Regions from separate parts of the Cupriavidus sp. 01L415 genome, predicted to be linked through region 3. Evidence: predicted binding sites of a transcription regulator. Region 3 holds the regulator's gene; each other region holds the start of a gene.
The links. Region 3 encodes LexA, which represses DNA repair genes until DNA is damaged. Its sites were predicted from a motif close to ACTGTATNNNNATACAGT; they were not measured.

Region 1 (3,276 bases), on a different contig from region 3:
CTTGCGCGATGCCGCGCGTATCGCTGCGGCCGACCCCAAGGTCAACTCGGTCATCCAGAACGCCGGGTCGCCGGTCCTCTACATGGATTCGCCCCAGTTCCAGGCGTACTGGGACAAGGATGCCGGCAAGATCGCCACCGCCGTGCGCAAGATCGGAAAGGTGGAATAGGCGATTGGCTGGGCACTGATACAGGCCACACGACAAGAACAAAAGGAGACAACCCATGTGGAAAGCAGGATCAGTGCGCGGCCTGGCCGCGCTTGCGCTCGCCGCGTTTTCGCTCGGGCTGAGCGCGGCGGCCAGGGCCGAAGATGCGTCGGCGTATCCATCGCGCCCGGTAACCATCGTCGTGCCTTTTGGACCGGGCGGATCTGCCGACGTGTACGCCCGCGTGCTGGCCGAAAAGCTGAGCCGCGAAAGCGGCAAGCCTTTCATCGTCGAAAACCGCCCCGGTGCCGGAGCGGTCATCGGAACCCTGTTCGTGGCCAAGGCACCGGCCGACGGCTACACGCTGCTGATGATGTCGAACACGCAGACCGTGAACGAATCGCTACTGCGCCAGAAGCCCTATGCGCTGATGCGCGACTTTGTGGCAGTGGCACCGGTGAACGAAGCGCCCCTGGTATTGGTGGTGCGTGAGGGTCTCGCGCCGAAAACGCTGCCTGATCTGATCAAGTATGCCAAGGCCGCGCCGGGCAAGCTCAACTACGCCTCCTCCGGCACTGGCACGCCCTACCACATGGCCGGTGAGCTCTTCAAGAACATGGCGGGCATCGACATCGTGCACATCCCGTACAAGAGCAGCGGCGGTGCGCGCACCGACGTGCTTGGCGGCCAGGTCGACATGATGCTCGATGCGGTCAGTACCATGACGGACCTGATCGCCACCGGCAAGGTGCGCGCGCTGGCCACCACCGGCAAGACGCGTTCGAGCGTGATGCCCGACGTGCCGACCATGGCCGAACTGGGGTTGCCCGACTACACCGCCACGCTGTGGCTCGGCATCCTCGCGCCCAAGGGCACGCCGCAGCCGATCGTCGATCAGCTCAACCAGCGGATCACAAAGGCCGTGCAAGACCCGACCGTGCGCGCACAGTGGGCCAGGAGCGGCATCGAAGGCATGACGATGTCGCCCGCGGCCTTTACGCAATACCTGAATCAGGACATCGCGAAGTGGCGCAAGATCGTTGAGTCGGCTCGCATCACGGTGGACTGATGACGTGCGGCGTCGTCTCGCTCGACGCGGGCGAGGCCTCCTGATTATTCTTTTGAAATCGATGGAACAACAATGAACCTGACCATCTTCAGCGGCGGCGCAGCCCAGGCCGTGGTGACCGGGCTGCAGCAGAACTTTGAGCATGCCAACGGCTGCACCCTCGCCCCGACCTTCGGCGCCGTCGGCACAATGCGCGACAAGCTGCTGGCCGGCGAGCCCTGCGACCTGTTAGTGCTGTCGGCGGCGCTGATCGAACAGCTTGCCGCACAAGGCCACGTCGTACCTGGCAGCGCACGCGCGCTAGGGCCCGTGGCCACCGGCGTCGCGGTGCGCGAGGGCATGCCCGCCGCGGCGGTTGGCACCAGCGAGGCGCTGAAGGCCACACTCGCGGCGGCGCGCGGCCTCTACGTGCCGGACATGACCAAGTCGAGCGCGGGCATCCACATCGCGGGCATGCTGAAGGCACTGGGGCTGGCCGAAGCGCTGGCCGGGCGCATCCACGAATTTCCGAACGGAGCCACTGCCATGCGCGAGCTCGCGCGCAGCGAGGGCGAAGGCATGCTGGGCTGCACGCAGGTGACCGAAATCCTCTACACGCCGGGCGTGCGTCTGGTGGGCGAACTACCCGCGGCACACGCGTTGAGCACGGTGTACACCGCAGCCGTTTGCAGCCGGGGACGGTCACCCGCGCTGGCGGCGAAGTTTGTCGAGGTGCTGGCCGGTGAGGAGTCGGTCGCGCTGCGCAAGCGTAGTGGTTTTGGTTTTTGAACCTCGGCGCTGTCACTAGCACCACGCGCGCCTTGAAATATCCGATTCACTGTATATATTTACAGTAACTGTATAAATGAACAGTATCGGAGTGGGCGTAATGGAGCATCTGATCCGTGTGCAGAACGAATATGACCGCCTGGTCCTGGGATGGCTGCGGGGACGCATTTCCGATGCGGCACTGCTCTCAGCCGCCCGCCGGGCCGCCAGTGACGGGAAAAAGCCTTATCTTTCAACGATTTGCCGCATGCTGAACATTCGCCCGCCGTCGCGCCGCGCATTTGCGGACGAGGCGCGGCATTTGCATCGCGCCGTTGGCGAGCAATACCTGGAAAAGATCCGCCAGATCCTCAGCCAGCCTGCCGCCGGACGTGAAAAAGCCGGGCACGAGGCCCGGCCGCAGGGTTCACTGTTCTAGGACGATACGGACAACTACGCGGGCAAGTCGGTGACGCGCATCGCCGGCGTGATCTGGAGCGGATCGGTCATGAGCTCCAGCACGGCTGGCTGGCCGGCGTTGCGGGCGCGCTCGAATGCGGCCGCGAAATCTTCCGTCTTTTCCACGCGCTCCGCCCAGGCGCCACATGCGCGAGCCATCGCCACGAAATCCGGATTGGCGATCGTCGTCCCGCTCTGCCGGCCCGGATAGCGCCGCTCCTGGTGCATCCGGATCGTGCCGTACATGCGATTGTTCACCACGATGACCACCAGGTTCGCGCCATGCGCGGCGGCCGTGGCGATTTCCTGCGGATACATCAGGAAGCAGCCGTCGCCGGCCAGGCAGACCACGGTCGTCTCCGGCGACCGGAGCTTGGCGGCGATGGCCGCCGGCAGTCCGTAGCCCATCGCCCCGCACGTTGGCGCCAACTCGGTCCGCGCCCGCTTGTAGGCATAGAAGCGGTGCAGCCAGACCGTGTAGTTGCCGGCGCCGTTGGTCAGGATCGCGTCTTCCGGCAAGACCGCGTTCAGGTGCGCCATGGCGGCGGTCATGTCCACACCGGTCAGCTCTGGATGGGGCTTCGGCGGGGAGACGAAGGCTTCGTGCTCGGCGCGGGCCCCTGCGGTCCAGTCATGCCAGGCCGGGGCCGATGGCGGCTGCAGGGCGGCCAGCATCGCGGCACCGGCCTCGATGCCCGCATGGATCGGCAGGGCTGCCTGATACACGCGACCCAGTTCGGCGCTGTCCGCATGGATGTGGACGAGTTTCTGCTTCGGTTGCGGGGCTTCCAGCAGCGTATAGCCGTCCGTGGCGATATCGCCCAGCCGGGTGCCGAAGGCTACGATCAGGTCC
Region 2 (3,276 bases), on a different contig from region 3:
GAACCACACCAGCACCACGGCCAGCGGCAGGATCACGAACTGCGGCAGGATCACGCCTTTGATGATTTCGTTGGCCAGCCGCGCGCGCTTGTCGAGCGTTTCGGCCACCTGCACCAGCACTGGCTGCGTGCCGCCCACATTCTTCAGGTCCACGTAGGTGTAGGCCACGCGCACGTCGTTGCCGGCGACGCGCTCGTCGCGCAGGGACACCAGGCCGGCGTGGCCCTGATCTTCCTCGGACGGCAGCGGCAGGTCGTGATCGCCCGCCACATATTCGCCGTGCTTGCCGACGACCTGGTAGTAGATATTGTCGGTTTCGTCGGCACGCAGGATCTCGCGCGCGGACAGCGGCAGTTGCAGCGTCACGCGGCCGTTGACCTCGCGTACCTGTTGCGACAGCACGATGGCGCTGGCTTCCAGCGAACGGTCGAAGGGGCCGTTGGCAATGGATTTGGCGACCAGGTAGGTGACTGCGATGCTCATCGGCCAGAGCAGCAGCAGCGGCGCGAGCATCCAGTCCAGGATCTCGCCGAACAGCGAGCGTGGCGCCGGATGCGCGGCCGACTCTTCCAGGTGGGGAAGCGCGTCGGCCAGCGCCGCATCTTCCGCCGCCGCATCGGCCAGCGTGGGCCGTGGCGGTTCGACTGGACGGGCAGCACCGGCGGCGTGGCGCCGCCAGGGCAATCGCAGCAGGCTCATGCCGCCCCCGGCTTATCCATGCGTCGCCACCGCCGGCTGGAATTTCTCGAGGCAGTAGCCCAGTCCGCGCACGGTGGCAATACGGATGCCGCCGATCTCGATCTTCTTGCGCAGGCGGTGCACATAGACCTCGATCGCGTTGTTGCTGACTTCCTCGCCCCATTCGCACAGGTGGTCCACCAACTGTTCCTTGGACACCAGCCGCCCGCAGCGCGTGAGCAGGATCTCCAGCAGGCCGATCTCGCGTGCCGACAGGTCCAGTAACTGCTCGTTCAGGTAGGCGATGCGGCCGACCTGGTCGAACGCCAGCGGACCGTGGCGCATCAGCGTGGCGCCGCCGCCCGCGCCGCGCCGGACGAGCGCGCGCACGCGCGCCTCGAGTTCCGACAGGGCAAAGGGCTTGGCCATATAGTCGTCGGCGCCAAGATCCAGGCCCTTGACGCGTTCATCCACGCCGTCGGCTGCGGTCAGTATCATCACCGGGAGCATGGCGCCCCGGGCGCGCAGCCGCTTGAGCACTTCCAGTCCGGGCATGCGCGGCAGACCCAGATCCAGGATCAGCAGATCGAAATTCTGGGTCGACAGGGCCGAATCGGCCTCCACGCCATTGGCGACGTGGTCGACGGCATAGCCGGAATGGCGCAGGGAACGCGTGAGGCCGTCTGCCAGCACATCGTCGTCTTCGGCGATCAGAATCCGCATGGTTGTCTCCACCCGTGGCCGGCATCGCCGCCCGCCGGCCGCGGTGCCGGTGGGGCTTGCCAAGCATACTGTTTTTTTATACAGTACCCGACATTCCGCAGGCGCTGCCGCAGAAGGCAGTTTGCGCAGGCGCCGGGTCGCGTACCAGAGATCGCCGGAGTCCCTCCGGGATCCCGTATCAAAGCTCGTCCGATCTCGCCTGATCTCGGAAAATGCTTAAAAATCAGGCACGCGCCGCATATGCGGCCTATTTATACACCATTGACTCAAGGACGACCATGGACGACAAGAAGGCCGGCGCCGGCGTGAGCGCTGAGAAGCAGAAGGCGCTTGCCGCCGCGCTCTCCCAGATCGAGAAGCAGTTCGGCAAGGGTTCGATCATGCGCCTGGGCGATGGGGACATCGAGCAGGACATCCAGGTGGTCTCCACCGGCTCGCTGGGCCTGGATATCGCATTGGGCGTCGGCGGCCTGCCGCGCGGCCGCGTGGTCGAGATCTACGGTCCGGAATCGTCTGGCAAGACCACGCTGACACTGCAGGTGGTGGCCGAGATGCAGAAGCTGGGCGGCACCTGCGCCTTCATCGACGCCGAGCATGCGCTGGACGTCAACTACGCCGGCAAGCTGGGCGTGAACGTCAACGACCTGCTGATTTCGCAGCCGGACACGGGCGAGCAGGCGCTGGAGATCACCGACGCGCTGGTGCGCTCGGGTTCGATCGACATGATCGTGATCGACTCCGTGGCCGCGCTGGTGCCGAAGGCTGAAATCGAAGGCGAAATGGGCGATTCGCTGCCCGGCCTGCAGGCCCGCCTGATGAGCCAGGCGCTGCGCAAGCTGACCGGCACGATCAAGCGCACCAACTGCCTGGTGATCTTCATCAACCAGATCCGCATGAAGATCGGCGTGATGTTTGGTTCACCCGAAACCACCACCGGCGGTAACGCGCTGAAGTTCTACGCTTCGGTCCGACTGGACATCCGCCGCATCGGCTCGATCAAGAAGGGCGACGAGGTGGTCGGCAACGAGACCAAGGTCAAGGTGGTGAAGAACAAGGTATCGCCCCCGTTCCGCGAGGCGTTCTTCGACATCCTGTACGGCCAGGGCATCTCTCGCCAGGGCGAGATCATCGACCTCGGCGTGGACGCCAAGATCGTCGAGAAGGCCGGCGCGTGGTACAGCTACAACGGCGAGAAGATCGGCCAGGGCAAGGACAACGCCCGCGAGTACCTGCGCGAGAACCCGGATATCGCCGACGAGATCGAAAACAAGGTCCGCGCGGCGCTGGGCGTGGCCCTGCTGAACAACACCGCAAGTGCCGCCCCGGCTGAGATCGAAGGCTGAGACACGCTTCCCCGGTGACCAAAGGCCGTCGCATGACAGTGCGGCGGCTTTTTTTCTTTTTGACGACTTCCTGACGACTCCCGATGGCTGGCTCACGTCCTCCTCTTTCCCTGAAGGCCCGCGCCGTTGGCTACCTCTCCCGGCGCGAGCACAGCCGCGCGGAACTGGCGCGCAAGCTGGCGCCACATGCCGAGTCGGCCGAGGAAGTCGAGACGTTGCTGGATGCGCTGGAACGGGAAAACTGGCTGTCCAACGCGCGTTTTGTCGACAGCCTTGTCCACCGGCGCGCCAGCCGCTATGGCGCGGCGCGTGTGATGCAGGAGGCCAAGACGCATCAACTGGCCAACGATCAACTGCATGCGCTGCAGGACCGCTTGCGCGAATCCGAGTTCGAGCGCGCGCGCGAAGTCTGGCGCAAGCGCTTCGGCACCGCCCCCGAATCGCCGGAGGCGCGGGCGAAGCAGATCCGCTTCATGGTCGCGCGAGGCTTCTCCCGGGCCGTGGTCGGCAGGATCATCCGTGGCGCGGAGGA
Region 3 (3,276 bases):
ATCTCAACGAGCGGCCAGCGCGTTGGCACCGCCAACGGCGACGCACCCAGGAACTGCGGTACACGAACGAACCGGACGAAGTCATCCTGCACGAACCCCAGTGGTCCCGCGACAGGCGACACAAAGGCGTTCACGGCCGAAGTATGGGCCTTGGTGACATCGCGCGCCGCATGGATCTCCTGATTGAGCACGACCAGCACGCCTTTTCCGCGCGCACTGGGGCTGGCGGCCACGCGCACCGCATCGAGCAAATTCAAAGGGCCATCGGCGGATAGCGAAGTCGACGGGCGCATGGCAGCGGTCATTACCACTGGCACGGGACATGTCTGCGTCAAATGCAGGAACATGGCCGTTTCCTCCAGCGTATCGGTACCGTGCGTGATGACGATGCCAGCCACATCCGGCTGCGCCGACCAGTGCGTCACGCGCCGGGCAAGCGTCGCCCACAGGCCGAACGACATGTCCTTGCTATCCACCTGCGCCACTTGCTCGGCTTCGATGCGCGCGACATCTGCCAGCGCGGGCACGGCCTGGACCAGCGCGGAGACGGGAACGGTAGCAGCCTGATACTGCGCACTGCTGGCTGGGTTGCCGGAAGAACCGGCGATGGTGCCGCCGGTAGCGAGCACAACAATGCGGGGCGGGGATGCGGACATATATAGAGGGACGTCGGATCGGATCAGTCGATGCGCGCCGATTGTAACTGCCGCGCCGCCTGCGCTGACCCATGACAAACCCGCGGCAAAGACGTGGCGAAACCGCGATGTCGAGTCCCCGCCTCTCAAATTGTGCTTGCACTTCACTCGATACTGTATAAAATCACAGCATACTGTTTAAACATACAGTGCTTCGGCACGAGAGACCGGCGACCCATGGCGACCCTGACACCCCGGCAGCAGCAGATCTTCGACCTGATTCGCAACGCGATCCGAAGCACCGGCTTTCCCCCCACGCGCGCCGAGATCGCCGCCGAATTCGGCTTCTCCTCGCCTAATTCGGCGGAGGAGCATCTGCGTGCGCTGGCACGCAAGGGCGTGATCGAACTCACACCTGGCGCGTCGCGCGGCATCCGTCTCAAGGTAGCCCGTAGCGATTCAGAATTATCGGACCAGTTTTCGCTGCCGATGGCCGGCGTACTGCAATTGACGCTACCGCTGGTGGGCCGTGTTGCTGCCGGCAGCCCGATACTGGCTGCAGAGCATATCGATCGCCAATACCACGTGGACGCGTCCGTGTTTGACGAGCGCCCCGATTACTTGCTGCGCGTGCGCGGCCTGAGCATGCGCGACGCAGGCATCCTGGATGGCGACCTGTTGGCGGTGAAGAAAGCCAGCGAAGCACCGAATGGCAAAATCGTCGTGGCGCGGCTTGGTGACGACGTCACCGTCAAACGCTTGAAAAAACGGGGCGACACCATCGAATTGATCGCCGAGAACCCTGATTTTGCCAACATCGTGGTGCAGGCCGGCCGCGAGGAATTTTCCCTGGAAGGCATTGCCGTGGGGCTGATCCGCTCTTCAGGCTTCTGACTTCCCAGACTCCGGCAGGCGTCCGCCTGTCCTAGTCACCCGCTTTGCTTTGCCAACGCCGCCCCGTTCTTTTCGAACGACGGGCGCGGACCCCTGCTGTCGCAAATCACGAGGTGTTGCCATGCTGCCAGTCAACCACATTGCTTCCCGGCGCCCGGTCAAACCGGTGCCGTTCCGGCAAACCAAGGGCGTTCGCGTCTACCAGGGCGCACAGCGTCGTACGATGGTCGGCAGCATGGCAGCCATCTGCCGAATGCTCGAGCTAGCCGATTCCCCCGCGAAGCTAGCCGTCTGAGCCAGCGCCTACCGCCTCTCGACGGCACTTCAAAAACGCTGCAGTCGTGCACTCTTCACGCCCTTGCAAGAAGCGCAGTTGTGCGCTCATAAGGTGTAAATAGGTACTCTTCAGATCTGGAGGGAGGCTGCTCAAGCTCATTTGCGCGCTATCGAATCACTGGCGCACACGTGCCGCAGCGCAGGACCGGACTTGTTGCCCCGCGAGTGCCGGTTTTTTTTCGCCCAGATGCATGGCCGCGCAACTTTGAATCGGGAGCCAATGCGTTGACCACGTTCGAGATCAGGATCGCCGTGATGCATGCGAGCGCAAGGCATGCGGCGCTATTTGGCCGATGCGCGGAACATGGAGCAGAAAGCAAAACAGCGCATCCGAAGATGCGCTGTTTCAGGAATTTTTTGGGGTGGCTGATGGGACTCGAACCCACGACGACAGGAATCACAATCCKGKACTCTACCAACTGAGCTACAGCCACCGTAGAGATTTTTGCCAACCGGCGGGGCCGATCAACGAAAAACAAGATTCTACAAGGCTTTTGGGGGGATGGCTAGTATCCCGCACAAAAAAATCTGAAGTTTCCTGCATCATCGCTTGCCCTGCCACTTCGCTTCCAGCAGCACCGCCTCCTTGATCGCAGCGACAGTCGCTGCTTCTGTGGGAAACAGCCCGAGCAAGCGCTTGGATTTTCCGTTCAGAACTTCGCGCTGCAACGCCTTGCCCGCTTCGATGGACGTGCCAGGATGCCAGCAATATCGCGCTGTCCACTTGCCATCCTGCAGCCGTTCAGCCACCCAGATCAGACGGAAGTCTTCAAAGACCTCGCCGAACTGTTCTTCCGCTTCCATTTCCTACACCTCCAGGGCTTGCTTCCGTTCCCCTTTGCGACGGCCATGTTCTTCCCTGAAACTGCGCTACTGCTGACCGGCCAGCCCAATTGCTTTTTATTCCCCACTGGAACCCATACACGAACTGGGTTCACGCCCACATGCCGACTGTAGCGGCATGGCGGCGATCGTAGCATGACGTTGACGCCGCATGACAGTCGCCGCAGGCCGCCTCCAAGTCAGCGTGGAACAGCCCGAAAGAATGACTACCCGTGAAACGCCAACAAGCGGCAATTTCATGGCGATGGCAGGTAGTCCCCACCAATGCAGGGTTCAACGCCTGAGCCGTGATGTTAGATACTCTTCCAAGAGGGACATTGACCCCCCTCGACATTCCCGTCAGGCGACCTTGGATACAAGTGTCGCCTGCTTTTTTTCGTCTGCAGGGTTTTAATTTTTGACACCGCAGATCGCCTGAAATAGTTCGCAACTTCTGCGATCCATTATTTCGGCGCAAGAGATGGGGAATACTCGCGGTACCGGAATGCAGGATACCTACCTCAAAAGCGCAAAAAAAAGAGCCCGCCAAAGCGGACTCTTAAATTAGCGATCTCAATGCCCTGAAGGC

Region 1: the regulator LexA is predicted to act here: its motif matches at 2,053-2,070, upstream of AC1DOX_RS01805 (CppA family protein).
Region 2: the regulator LexA is predicted to act here: its motif matches at 1,469-1,486, upstream of recA (recombinase RecA).

The regions. Positions count from the first base shown of each region.
Region 1 covers NZ_JBFTSP010000001.1:387,670-390,945, forward strand. Annotated here, with positions in the region: gene AC1DOX_RS01790 (tripartite tricarboxylate transporter substrate binding protein) at 1-169, shown strand, start outside; gene AC1DOX_RS01795 (tripartite tricarboxylate transporter substrate binding protein) at 225-1,217, shown strand; gene AC1DOX_RS01800 (substrate-binding domain-containing protein) at 1,290-1,985, shown strand; gene AC1DOX_RS01805 (CppA family protein) at 2,086-2,403, shown strand; gene AC1DOX_RS01810 (thiamine pyrophosphate-binding protein) at 2,418-3,276, opposite strand, start outside.
Region 2 covers NZ_JBFTSP010000008.1:127,764-131,039, forward strand. Annotated here, with positions in the region: gene AC1DOX_RS15485 (sensor histidine kinase) at 1-699, opposite strand, end outside; gene AC1DOX_RS15490 (response regulator) at 712-1,401, opposite strand; gene recA (recombinase RecA) at 1,680-2,744, shown strand; gene recX (recombination regulator RecX) at 2,828-3,276, shown strand, end outside.
Region 3 covers NZ_JBFTSP010000002.1:204,235-207,510, reverse strand. Annotated here, with positions in the region: gene AC1DOX_RS06225 (asparaginase) at 1-656, opposite strand, end outside; gene lexA (transcriptional repressor LexA) at 873-1,529, shown strand; tRNA gene AC1DOX_RS06215 (tRNA-His) at 2,224-2,299, opposite strand; gene AC1DOX_RS06210 (hypothetical protein) at 2,409-2,669, opposite strand.